Regions from separate parts of the Streptomyces sp. GL_141 genome, predicted to be linked through region 2. Evidence: riboswitches for the same ligand, from Rfam matches in the RefSeq annotation. Region 2 holds a riboswitch; each other region holds the start of a gene.
The links. Region 2 has a riboswitch for cyclic di-AMP ahead of AC3IX6_RS04765 (M23 family metallopeptidase). Riboswitches for the same ligand answer to the same signal wherever they lie in the genome.
Positions count from the first base shown of each region.

Region 1 (3,265 bases), 4.1 Mb from region 2:
GTGGCTCCCGGGGAGCTGCGGTGGCGCGGTGGGCTCATCATGCGGGGACTGCGGACGCTCCCGGTCCGCTTCATGGCCGAATCCACTGCCGAAAAGATCACCCAAACCACCTGAAACCTGCCTGACCTGAAGTCAGTTGGCTGCCCAAACTTGTGACAGGCGTTCGAAGGCCGCTAGGTTCTGCCGTTACCCCGCCGTTATGCGAAAGGTGCAGCCTCATGCGTTCCGGGAACGGCCGCCACAGACGCCCCCGACAAGTGCCCGCACTTGTCGTCACCGCCGGAGTCACCGGCACCGCACTCGCCCTGCCGCTGCTCGCGGCCACCGGCGCGAGCGCCGCGGAGACCTCCACATGGGACAAGGTCGCCGAGTGCGAGAGCGGTGGCACCTGGAGTGCCAACTTCGGCGGCGGCACCTACGGCGGGCTGCAGTTCAGCCAGGAGCAGTGGAAGAGCGCCGGCGGGCTCGACTTCGCCGAGCGCCCCGACCTCGCCAGCCGCTCCCAGCAGATCGCCGTGGCCGAACGGGTCCTGGCCTCCCGGGGTCCCGTGGCGTGGCCGCTGTGCGCGGTGCAGGCCGGCCTGACGCAGGACGCGCCCGCCGCCGTGGTGGACCCGGGTCTGCCCGGCGGTTCCGGATCCGCCACCCCCGCCCCGTCCCGCCCGGACGACTCCGTGCCGCACACCGGCTCGGGCAAGCCGTCCACGGACTTCGGGGCGCCGACGCCGAAGGGCCCGGCCGCGCCGGCTCCGTCGGACTCGCCGCTGCCCGACTATCCGATCGGCGTGCCCGGCGAACTGCCCGTCATGCCCGAGCCGGACCTCCAGGCGCCGCCTCCGGGACTCCCGGGCGATCCGACGGCTCCCACGAGCCCGGTGGACCCCACCGCCCCGGTGGGCCCCGTCGCTCCGGTGGACCCCACGACTCCGGCGCCGCCGCCGGTGGACCCGACCGTGCCGGTGGGCCCGACGGCTCCGATATCCCCGTCCGGCCCGGGGGACGCGGCGAACCCGACGGACCCGGCGAACCCGGCGAATCCCGGTAATACCTCGAACCCGGCAAATCCGCTCAACCCGGTTGATCCCACGGCCCCGACGACTCCGGCCGCACCCGGCGGTTCGGCCGCCCCGAGCGCTCCGGCGACCCCCGGCGCGGCCGAGGGCGGCGGCAAGCACCGCGGCCAGGCCGCGGTCGAGACGCCCGCCGCATCTGATGCCGCGTCGGAGCCGACGTACACCGTGAAGGCGGGCGACAGCCTCGTCGCGATCGCGGACGCCAACGGAGTGAAGGGCGGCTGGAAGGGGCTGTACGAGGCCAACGAGCAGGTCATCGGCGGCGATGCGGACCTGATCAAGCCCGGTCAGAACCTGGATCTAACGCATCAATAAGGGCACTTAAGGCGCCCGGAACCAGCTGATTGTCCGTTTTCTGTAAGTGAGACATGTGTCTCTTCAGGTCAACTGGCGTGTCCGGCCCGGACGGTTCCGCAAACCCGGCCCTCACCTGCGCAAACGCCCTTCCGGGGAGCGCAAGTAGGCACCGTTTCCCCCCGATGTCCCTCGTTGAACATCGGGGGGAGACCTGTCTACCTTCTGAATCGCTCGCCACCGCGGGCTCCTTCGACCGCATCGCCGAATCCTGCCGGCGGACGGAGGGAACACTCGTCGCGTAAAGCGCCGAAGGCAGGAGCGGGGGAACCAAGGTAGGCGCCGGAACCGGCCGTTGAGAGACGGTCACGGAACCGGCTAGGGGTTAAGCCGAGCGCTAGGTCGCTCGGCCGGGCACTCACTCGCCCGAACCCGACAGCTCACCTCGTAGGCGTCGGTGAGGAGAACTCCATGCTGCTTTCGGGCAAGGGCAAGCACCGTCGCGGCTCCAAGGCCGTCCGCATCGTCACTCTGGCCGGCGTCGCCGGTGTCGCCGTGGCCGCGCCGCTGATGGCCGCGGGCACCGCTTCCGCCGCGACCGCCGGTGAATGGGACCGCGTCGCCGCGTGCGAGTCCGGCGGCAACTGGTCCATCAACACGGGCAACGGCTACTACGGCGGCCTGCAGTTCTCGTCCTCCACGTGGGCCGCGTACGGCGGCAAGACGTACGCCGCGCAGGCCAACCAGGCCTCCAAGTCGCAGCAGATAGCCATCGCCGAGAAGGTCCTCAAGGGCCAGGGCAAGGGCGCCTGGCCGTCCTGTGGCGTCGGCCTGTCGAACTCCTCCTACAACGGCGGCTCGGCGGAGACCCCCTCCAAGCCGAAGACCCAGCCGAAGCCGGCGCCGAAGCAGGAGAAGAAGGCCGAGTCGAAGAAGGAGACCAAGCGCGTCGAGGCTCCGACCACCCGCTCCGAGCGTCCGGCCGCCCCGGCCGCACCGAAGACCGAAGCCCCCAAGACGGGCAACGGTTCCTACGAGGTCAAGTCCGGCGACACGCTGGGTGCGATCGCCGACGCGAACAACGTGTCCGGTGGCTGGGAGAAGCTCTTCGAGCTCAACAAGGACATCGTCTCGGACGCCGACCTGATCTACCCGGGTCAGAAGCTGAACCTCAGCTGAAACATGTGAGAACGGTCGTGTCCGCTTTCGCGACGCGCAGTAGTTCCACACGTAGCTCCACCACGTAATTCCACCGCCCGGCGCGCAACCCCCTTCGCGCCGGGCGGTGCTGTGTGCGGACGCGGCCGGCCTGACGGACCTTCCGGATCGCCGATGATCAAGGGCCCTATGTCCTGTAAGAGGGGCATTCAGGCCCTTTTTCGTCCCAAGGCCCGGGCGGTCGGCTGGCCGAGTGCCCGGAGGCGGTTAGGCTCTAAGCGGCAAGGCCATCCCACGGCCTGACATGCCACCGCACACCCAGCGTCACATCCCAGAAGGAGATGCTCGTGCCGTCCATCGACGTCGTCGTAGCCCGGGAAATCCTGGACTCCCGAGGCAACCCCACGGTCGAGGTCGAGGTGGGCCTCGACGATGGCAGCACCGGCCGTGCTGCAGTCCCGTCCGGCGCCTCCACCGGAGCGTTCGAAGCCGTAGAGCTCCGTGACGGTGACCCCAACCGTTACTTCGGCAAGGGCGTAGAGAAGGCCGTCCTCGCCGTCATCGAGCAGCTCGGCCCGGAGCTCGTCGGCTACGACGCCACCGAGCAGCGCCTGATCGACCAGGCGATGATCGACCTGGACGCCACCGAGAACAAGGGCTCCCTCGGCGCCAACGCCATCCTCGGCGTCTCCCTCGCCGTGGCGCACGCCGCGTCCGAGGCCTCCGACCTCCCGCTGTTC
Region 1 is NZ_CM174402.1:5,214,475-5,217,739, forward strand. Features, by position in the region: partial or broken gene AC3IX6_RS23180 (cytochrome P450) at 1-114, shown strand, start outside; gene AC3IX6_RS23185 (LysM peptidoglycan-binding domain-containing protein) at 258-1,388, shown strand; cyclic di-AMP (ydaO/yuaA leader) riboswitch at 1,665-1,836, shown strand; gene AC3IX6_RS23190 (transglycosylase family protein) at 1,839-2,546, shown strand; gene eno (phosphopyruvate hydratase) at 2,867-3,265, shown strand, end outside.
Region 1: another riboswitch for cyclic di-AMP. It lies ahead of AC3IX6_RS23190 (transglycosylase family protein); the one in region 2 lies ahead of AC3IX6_RS04765 (M23 family metallopeptidase).

Region 2 (3,265 bases):
CTCATCTCCTCGCGCCGCAGCAGCAACTGCCGTGCGAGGGTGGAGCGGTTGAGCTCCCTTGCGCTGACCTTCATGCCACGACCGTCCCGTCCCCTGTCGAAACGTGCAGCCTAACCGGCACCTCCGACAGCGCCCCGGATTCAGATGCTGACGCCCTTCGAGCGGAGGTAGGCCAGCGGGTCGATGTCCGAGCCGTACGAGGGCCCGGTGCGGATCTCGAAGTGCAGGTGCGGGCCGGTCGAGTTGCCCGTGGAACCGGAGAGGCCGATGCTCTGGCCGCCGGTGACGCTCTGACCGGACGAGACGGACAGCTGGGAGAGGTGCGCGTACTGGCTGTACTTGCCGTCGGCGTGCCGGATGACCACCTCGTTGCCGTACGAGCCGCTCCACCCGGCGGAGACGACGGTGCCGGCGCCGACCGCCCTGACGGTGGTTCCGGAGCTCGCGCTGAAGTCGACACCGGTGTGGTAGCCGCTGGACCACATGGCGCCGGAGACCCTGTACGCGGTCGACATGCCGCCGCCGACCGGGGCGACCCAGCCGGTCGAGGCCGAGCCGCTCTGCTGCTTGGCGGGCGCCTTCGGGGCGGGCGCGGCGACCGCGTCGGAGGAATCCGACGAATCACCAGAAGTGGAAGAACCGGAAGGATCGGAAGAATCCGAGGAACCGGAGGAAGCGGACTTCTTGGCCGGCTTCGGCGTTTCGGCCGGCGCGGACTTCGACGGCGCGGACTTCGCCGCCGCGGCCGGAGCCGCGCCCTTGGCGCCGAGCGTGAGCTTGAGGCCCGGGTGGATCAGCGACGGGTCGGCGCCGACGGCCTCGCGGTTGTCCGCGTAGAGCTGCTCCCAGCCACCGGTGAGGTGCCGGCTTTCGGCGATCTTGGAGAGGTGGTCGCCCGGCACCACGGTGTAGACGGTGGGGGCGCCCTGCGCGGCGGCCGGCGCGGCCTGGAGCGCGGCGGCGGCCTGCGGGGCCACGGCCTGCGGGGCCTGGACCGGAGCGGCGGCGGGCGCCGCGGCCGGGACGCCCGCGGCGTGGGCGCCGGTGGCGCCGAGCAGCGGAAGCGCGAGGGCCGCGCCACCGGTGCCCGCGACGGCGAACCCGCGGGATATCGAGCGGGACTTGGGACGGCGGTGCTTACCCGTTCCGGACATGTCGAATTCCTCTCCGACGCCTGCGAGGTGAGCTGTCGGGTTCGGACTGGAGATGTCCGGCCGCCCCCGTGCCGGTGAACGGCACATGTACGGCTTCACCCCGAGCTGTCCCGTTGTAAAGATCTCAACCGGAGATCCGGAACAGCGGCTTACCTGGTTCCCCCGCTCCTGCCACGCGCGTGAATAGTCGGGTGCGGTTTCCGGTCGGCGGCAGGATTAGGCGGTCCGTCCGGATCGATCGCGAACGTAATCGAGTCCGGCCGTGCGGAACAAGTCATGAATTCCCCAACGGAATCTTGAAGATGACGGGCCGCCGGAATTCCGGTCACCCTCCGTCCATTCCTCCCCTTCAACAACCGCCCCAGCAAGGCAATTCGCCATTCGTGATCAGCCACTCACGGTCACCGTATGATCTGGCTCACGGGGGTGTGTCCGATCTCGCCTCTCGCTATGGCAAGTTGCCCAGAAGTAGCGTAATTCGGACACCATCAACGACGACGACACGGAGGAGCCCGGTGACCCAGCCGATACCCCAGAGCCCCCACACCGATCTGGCGCCGCAGGAGCCGGCGCTGACCGGAGTGCGCAACTTCCGCGACGTGGGCGGATTGCCGACCACGGACGGTCGACGGGTCAAGTCGGGACGACTGTTCCGAAGCGGACATCTGGCGCATGCCACCGAAAGCGACGCGGAATTCCTCGCGTCGCTCGGACTGCACACCGTCTTCGACTTCCGCAACGGAGCCGACCACGCGCTGGAGGGTCCGGACGTGGAGCTGCCCGGTGTGCGCAACGTCGGCATTCCGCTGTCGGATCCGGCCGACGGCCGGGAGTTCTGGAAGATGGTCCGCGACGGGGACCTGGCGCAGCTCCGCGAGCTCCTGGGCGAGGGCAAGGCCGCCGCTCGGATGTCCCGTTCGTACCGGACGATGATCCGGACCCGTACCGCCGAGCACAGCCGGGTGGTGCACGCGCTCGCCGAGGACAGCGTCCCGGCCCTCATGCACTGCGCCGCCGGGAAGGACCGGGCCGGCCTGTCGATCGCCGTCACCCTGCTCGCGCTGGGCGTCGAACGGGAGGCGATCGTCGCGGACTACCTGGAGTCGAACGCCCCGCACAACCGCTACCGGGTCCGCCGGGGCAGCGATGCGCCCGAGGCCCGCGCCCCCGAGGTGATGGAGCTGCTCGCCCCGCTCTTCGACGCCCGCGCCCCGTATCTGACCACGGCCTTCGACGCCATCGACGAAGAGTGGGGCGGCGTGCAGCGTTACCTCGCCGAGGGCCTCGGGCTCGCGCCCGAGACCCTCGGCAGGCTCCGCGACCGGCTGCTGGACTGACGCCCCACGAGGTGGGCCGTCGCCCGCCGAGCCGCCGGCCCGGCGATTGACTCAGCGGTTGGCGACGGCCTGCCTCACCAGCGTCCTGCCGAAGTCCCACATCAGCGCGCCGCCGCCGTGGGCCTCGTCCATGACCGCGCGGAAGGCGCCGACGAACCGGTCGACGTCCGCCTCGTCCACGATCAGCGGCGGGATCAGCTTGATCACTTCCAGATGGTCCCCGGAGACCTGCGTGAGGATCCGGTGCTTCTGCAGCAGCGGCACCACGACCATCTGCGCGAACAGCCCCTTGCGCGCCGCCTGCAGCATGCTCCAGCGGCTCCGCAGGCCCAGCGAGGACGGCCGGCCGAACTCGATGCCGATCATCAGCCCGCGTCCCCGTACCTCGTGGAGCAGCTCGTACTCGTCCACGAGCGCGGCGAGCCGCCCGCGCAGCAGGTCTCCCATCACGCGGGCATGGGCCACCACCTGCTCGTCCTCCATGACGGAGAGGACGGCGAGCCCGGCCGCCATCGCCTGCGCGTTGGAGCCGAAGCTGGCGGAGTGGACGAGCACCCGGTCCATGGAGGAGTAGACCTTCTTGAAGATCCAGTCCTTGCCCAGGGTCGCGCCGACGGGCACGTAGCCGCCGGAGAGGGCCTTGGCCACACAGACCAGGTCCGGTTCGACCCCGGCCTCGTGCTGGTAGGCGTAGAAGTCGCCGGTCCGTCCGAGGCCGGTCTGCACCTCGTCCGCGATCAGCAGCGCCCCGTGCCGGTGCAGCAGCTCCTGTGC
Region 2 is NZ_CM174402.1:1,093,426-1,096,690, forward strand. Features, by position in the region: gene AC3IX6_RS04760 (winged helix DNA-binding domain-containing protein) at 1-74, opposite strand, end outside; gene AC3IX6_RS04765 (M23 family metallopeptidase) at 141-1,154, opposite strand; cyclic di-AMP (ydaO/yuaA leader) riboswitch at 1,157-1,354, opposite strand; gene AC3IX6_RS04770 (tyrosine-protein phosphatase) at 1,670-2,491, shown strand; gene AC3IX6_RS04775 (aspartate aminotransferase family protein) at 2,543-3,265, opposite strand, start outside.

Region 3 (3,265 bases), 960 kb from region 2:
GGCCACCTTGTGGCGCATCTGGGTGAGCAGCGCGATGAGCCCGGGGCTGCCCGAGGCCTGGGAGAGCGTCTCGTGGAACCAGCCGCCCAGGGAGCGCAGATCCTCCCCCTGCCCCCTCCTGGCCCGCTCCTGGCCCAGTCTGACCAGGCCGCGCAGCACCTTGAGGTGGGCCTCGCTGCGCCGCCGGGCCGCGCGGGCGGCCGCGAGGGGCTCCAGGAGCATCCGCAGCTCCAGGAGGTCGGCGGCCTCCTGCTCGGTCGGCTCGGCCACGCAGGCGCCCGCGTGCCGGCGGGTGGTCACGAACCCCTCGGACTCCAGCGTGCGCAGCGCCTCGCGCACCGGGACGCGCGAGACCCCGTACCGGCGGGCCAGCACCTCCTCGGTCAGCCGGGCGCCGGGCCCGAACACCCCGGAGACGATGTCGTCGCGGATTGCTGTGCATACCGTGTGCGCGGGAATACGCAAGACCGGACCTCCGCCTTTTTCGTATGACTGTGCGCGTTGCGACTCTATTGCAACACACGATAATTTCCGAGAGCGGCCGGAAATACGAAACATTCACACGACGCGGAGCCCGAAACACGACGAAGGCCCCGGCTCTCAGAGAGCCGGGGCCTTCGCGGAAGACGTGTGGTGCGGAGCGCAGCGGGTCAGACGGTGACGCCGTGCGAGCGCAGGTACGTGACCGGGTTGATGTCCGAGCCGTAGTCGGCGCCGGTGCGGGCCTCGAAGTGCAGGTGCGGGCCGCTGGAGTTGCCGGTGGAGCCCGACAGGCCGATCTTCTGGCCCGGGGTGACCTGCTGGCCGACGGAGACGCTCAGCGAGGACATGTGGCCGTACTGGGTGTACGTGCCGTCGGCGTGCTTGATGACGACGTTGTTGCCGTACGCACCGCCGTAGCCCGCCTCGACCACGGTGCCGAGGCCCACGGCGTGCACCTCGGTGCCGGAGGCGGCGTGGAAGTCGATGCCCGTGTGGCTGCCGGAGGACCACATGCCGCCACCCGCGTGGTACTGGGTGCTGACGTAGGTGTTGTCGAGCGGCGACACGAAGGTGTTGAGGCGCTTGCGCTCCTCTTCGCGGGCGGCGCGCTCGGCGGCCTCGCGCTCGGCCTTCGCCTGGGCTTCGGCCTTCGCCTTGGCCTCGGCGGCCCGCTGCTTGGCGTCGGCCTCGGCCTGCGCCTTGGCGGCGGCGGCCTCTGCGGCCCGCTGCTGGGACTGGGCCTGGGCCTCGACGTCACCGGCGAGCTCGTCGGCCACCACGATGGTGTTGAGGCTGCCGGTGTCCTCGATGGAGGGGGACTGGTCCGCGGCGAACGCGGGGCCGGCCAGGGAGCCGACGACGCCGGTCGCGGCGAGGGCGGCTATGCCGGCATAGCCGGCGGTCCTGCGGCTCATACGGCTCGAACCACGGTGCTTGCCGGCGGCACTACTGCCAAACGCCATGAAGGGGCTGATCCTTTCCTTCCCTCTCGCCTACCGGGTTAGCTGACGGGTTCGGAGCAGGAAGGTCTCCTACGGACCCCCTCTTGCGAGGCGGTCCGATTCACCCCAGGGACACAAGTGGGTCCCCGGCTCCCCAGGCTCGCGCCTGACGGGGACTCGGCGATCGCTGTCCGGTGCCGCGGGGTCGCGGCGGTTACAACTGACGAACAGCACGGCCGACGCTAGGCGGATCATCAGTCAATCGCCAAACAGACACGCCCTTTTGTTGCGTACGCCACACCACATACAAGCAACCACACCACTAAACGGACAATGAACCCAAAAGGGACCCCGACGGACAAGCCGCCGGAGCCCCTTGAGCGGCGGGCCAGTTGACGGCCCGCCAGACACCACCCGGAGATCACCCGGAGATCAACTGACGATCAGTTGGTGACCACGGTCACTTCGCCGATCCCGAGGGCCCGCACGGGCTCCTCGATCTGCGAGGCGTCGCCGACCAGGACCGTGACCAGACGGTCCACCGGGAAGGCACTGACGACCGCCGAAGTGGCCTCCACCGTCCCGGTTTCGGCGAGCCGCGCGTACAACTGCGCCTGATAGTCGTCCGGCAGCTCCTGCTCGACCTGGTCGGCGAGCGTGCCCGCGACGGAGGCGGCCGTCTCGAACTTCAGCGGGGCCACCCCCACCAAGTTCTGCACGGCCACGTCCCGTTCGGCGTCGGTCAGGCCGCCCTCCGCGAGGGTGCGCAGCACCGTCCAGAGGTCGTCCAGGGCCGGGCCGGTGTTCGGGGTGTCCACCGAGCCGCTGATGGCGAGCATCGAGGCGCCCTTGCCGTCGGCGGTGGAGCGCAGCACCTGTCCGAAGGCGCGCACGCCGTACGTGTACCCCTTCTCCTCGCGCAGCACCTTGTCCAGCCGGGAGGTGAGCGTGCCGCCCAGGCAGTACGTACCGAGCACCTGGGGCGCCCAGACCCGGTCGTGCCGGTCCGCCCCGATGCGGCCGATCAGCAGCTGCGTCTGGACCGCGCCGGGCCGGTCCACGATGACCACGCGGCCCGTGTCGTCGGCGGTGATCGGCGGGACCGGGCGCGGGGCGGTGGTGTCACCGGTCCACGCGCCCAGGGTGTCGGCCAGGACGGCGTCCAGGTCGATGCCGGTCAGATCGCCGACGACCACCGCGGTGGCGGTCGCGGGGCGCACGTGGGCCTCGTAGAAGGCGCGTACGGCCGCGGAGTCGATGCGGGCGACCGTCTCCTCGGTCCCCTGGCGCGGGCGCGACATCCGCAGGGTGGCCGGGAAGAGCTCCTTGGAGAGCTGCTTGGCGGCGCGGCGCTGCGGGTTGGCGCTCTCGTGCGGGATCTCGTCGAGCCGGTTGCGCACCAGGCGGTCGACCTCGGCGTCGGCGAAGGCCGGCGAGCGCAGCGCCTCGGCGACCAGCCCCAGCGCCTTGTGCAGGCGGGAGGCCGGGACCTCCAGGGAGACCCGCAGGCCGGGGTGGTCGGCGTGCGCGTCGAGGGTGGCGCCGCAGCGCTCCAGCTCGGCGGCGAAGTCCTCGGCGGAGCGCTTGTCGGTGCCCTCGGACAGGGCGCGCACCATGATCGTGGCCACGCCGTCGAGGCCCTCGGGCTCCGCGTCGAGCGGGGCGGCGAGGTTGATCTCGACCGCGACCACCTGCTGGCCCGGGCGGTGGCAGCGCAGCAGGGTCAGGCCGTTGGCCAGTGCCCCGCGCTCGGGGGCCGGGAAGGCCCACGGCTGCGGGTCGCCGGCCTCGGGGCGCGGGTGGAAGGTCATCGTGACGGCTGCGGTGTCGCTCACTGCTCC
Region 3 is NZ_CM174402.1:2,056,702-2,059,966, forward strand. Features, by position in the region: gene AC3IX6_RS08710 (GntR family transcriptional regulator) at 1-465, opposite strand, end outside; gene AC3IX6_RS08715 (M23 family metallopeptidase) at 651-1,445, opposite strand; cyclic di-AMP (ydaO/yuaA leader) riboswitch at 1,458-1,617, opposite strand; gene AC3IX6_RS08720 (M16 family metallopeptidase) at 1,868-3,235, opposite strand; gene AC3IX6_RS08725 (M16 family metallopeptidase) at 3,256-3,265, opposite strand, start outside.
Region 3: another riboswitch for cyclic di-AMP. It lies ahead of AC3IX6_RS08715 (M23 family metallopeptidase); the one in region 2 lies ahead of AC3IX6_RS04765 (M23 family metallopeptidase).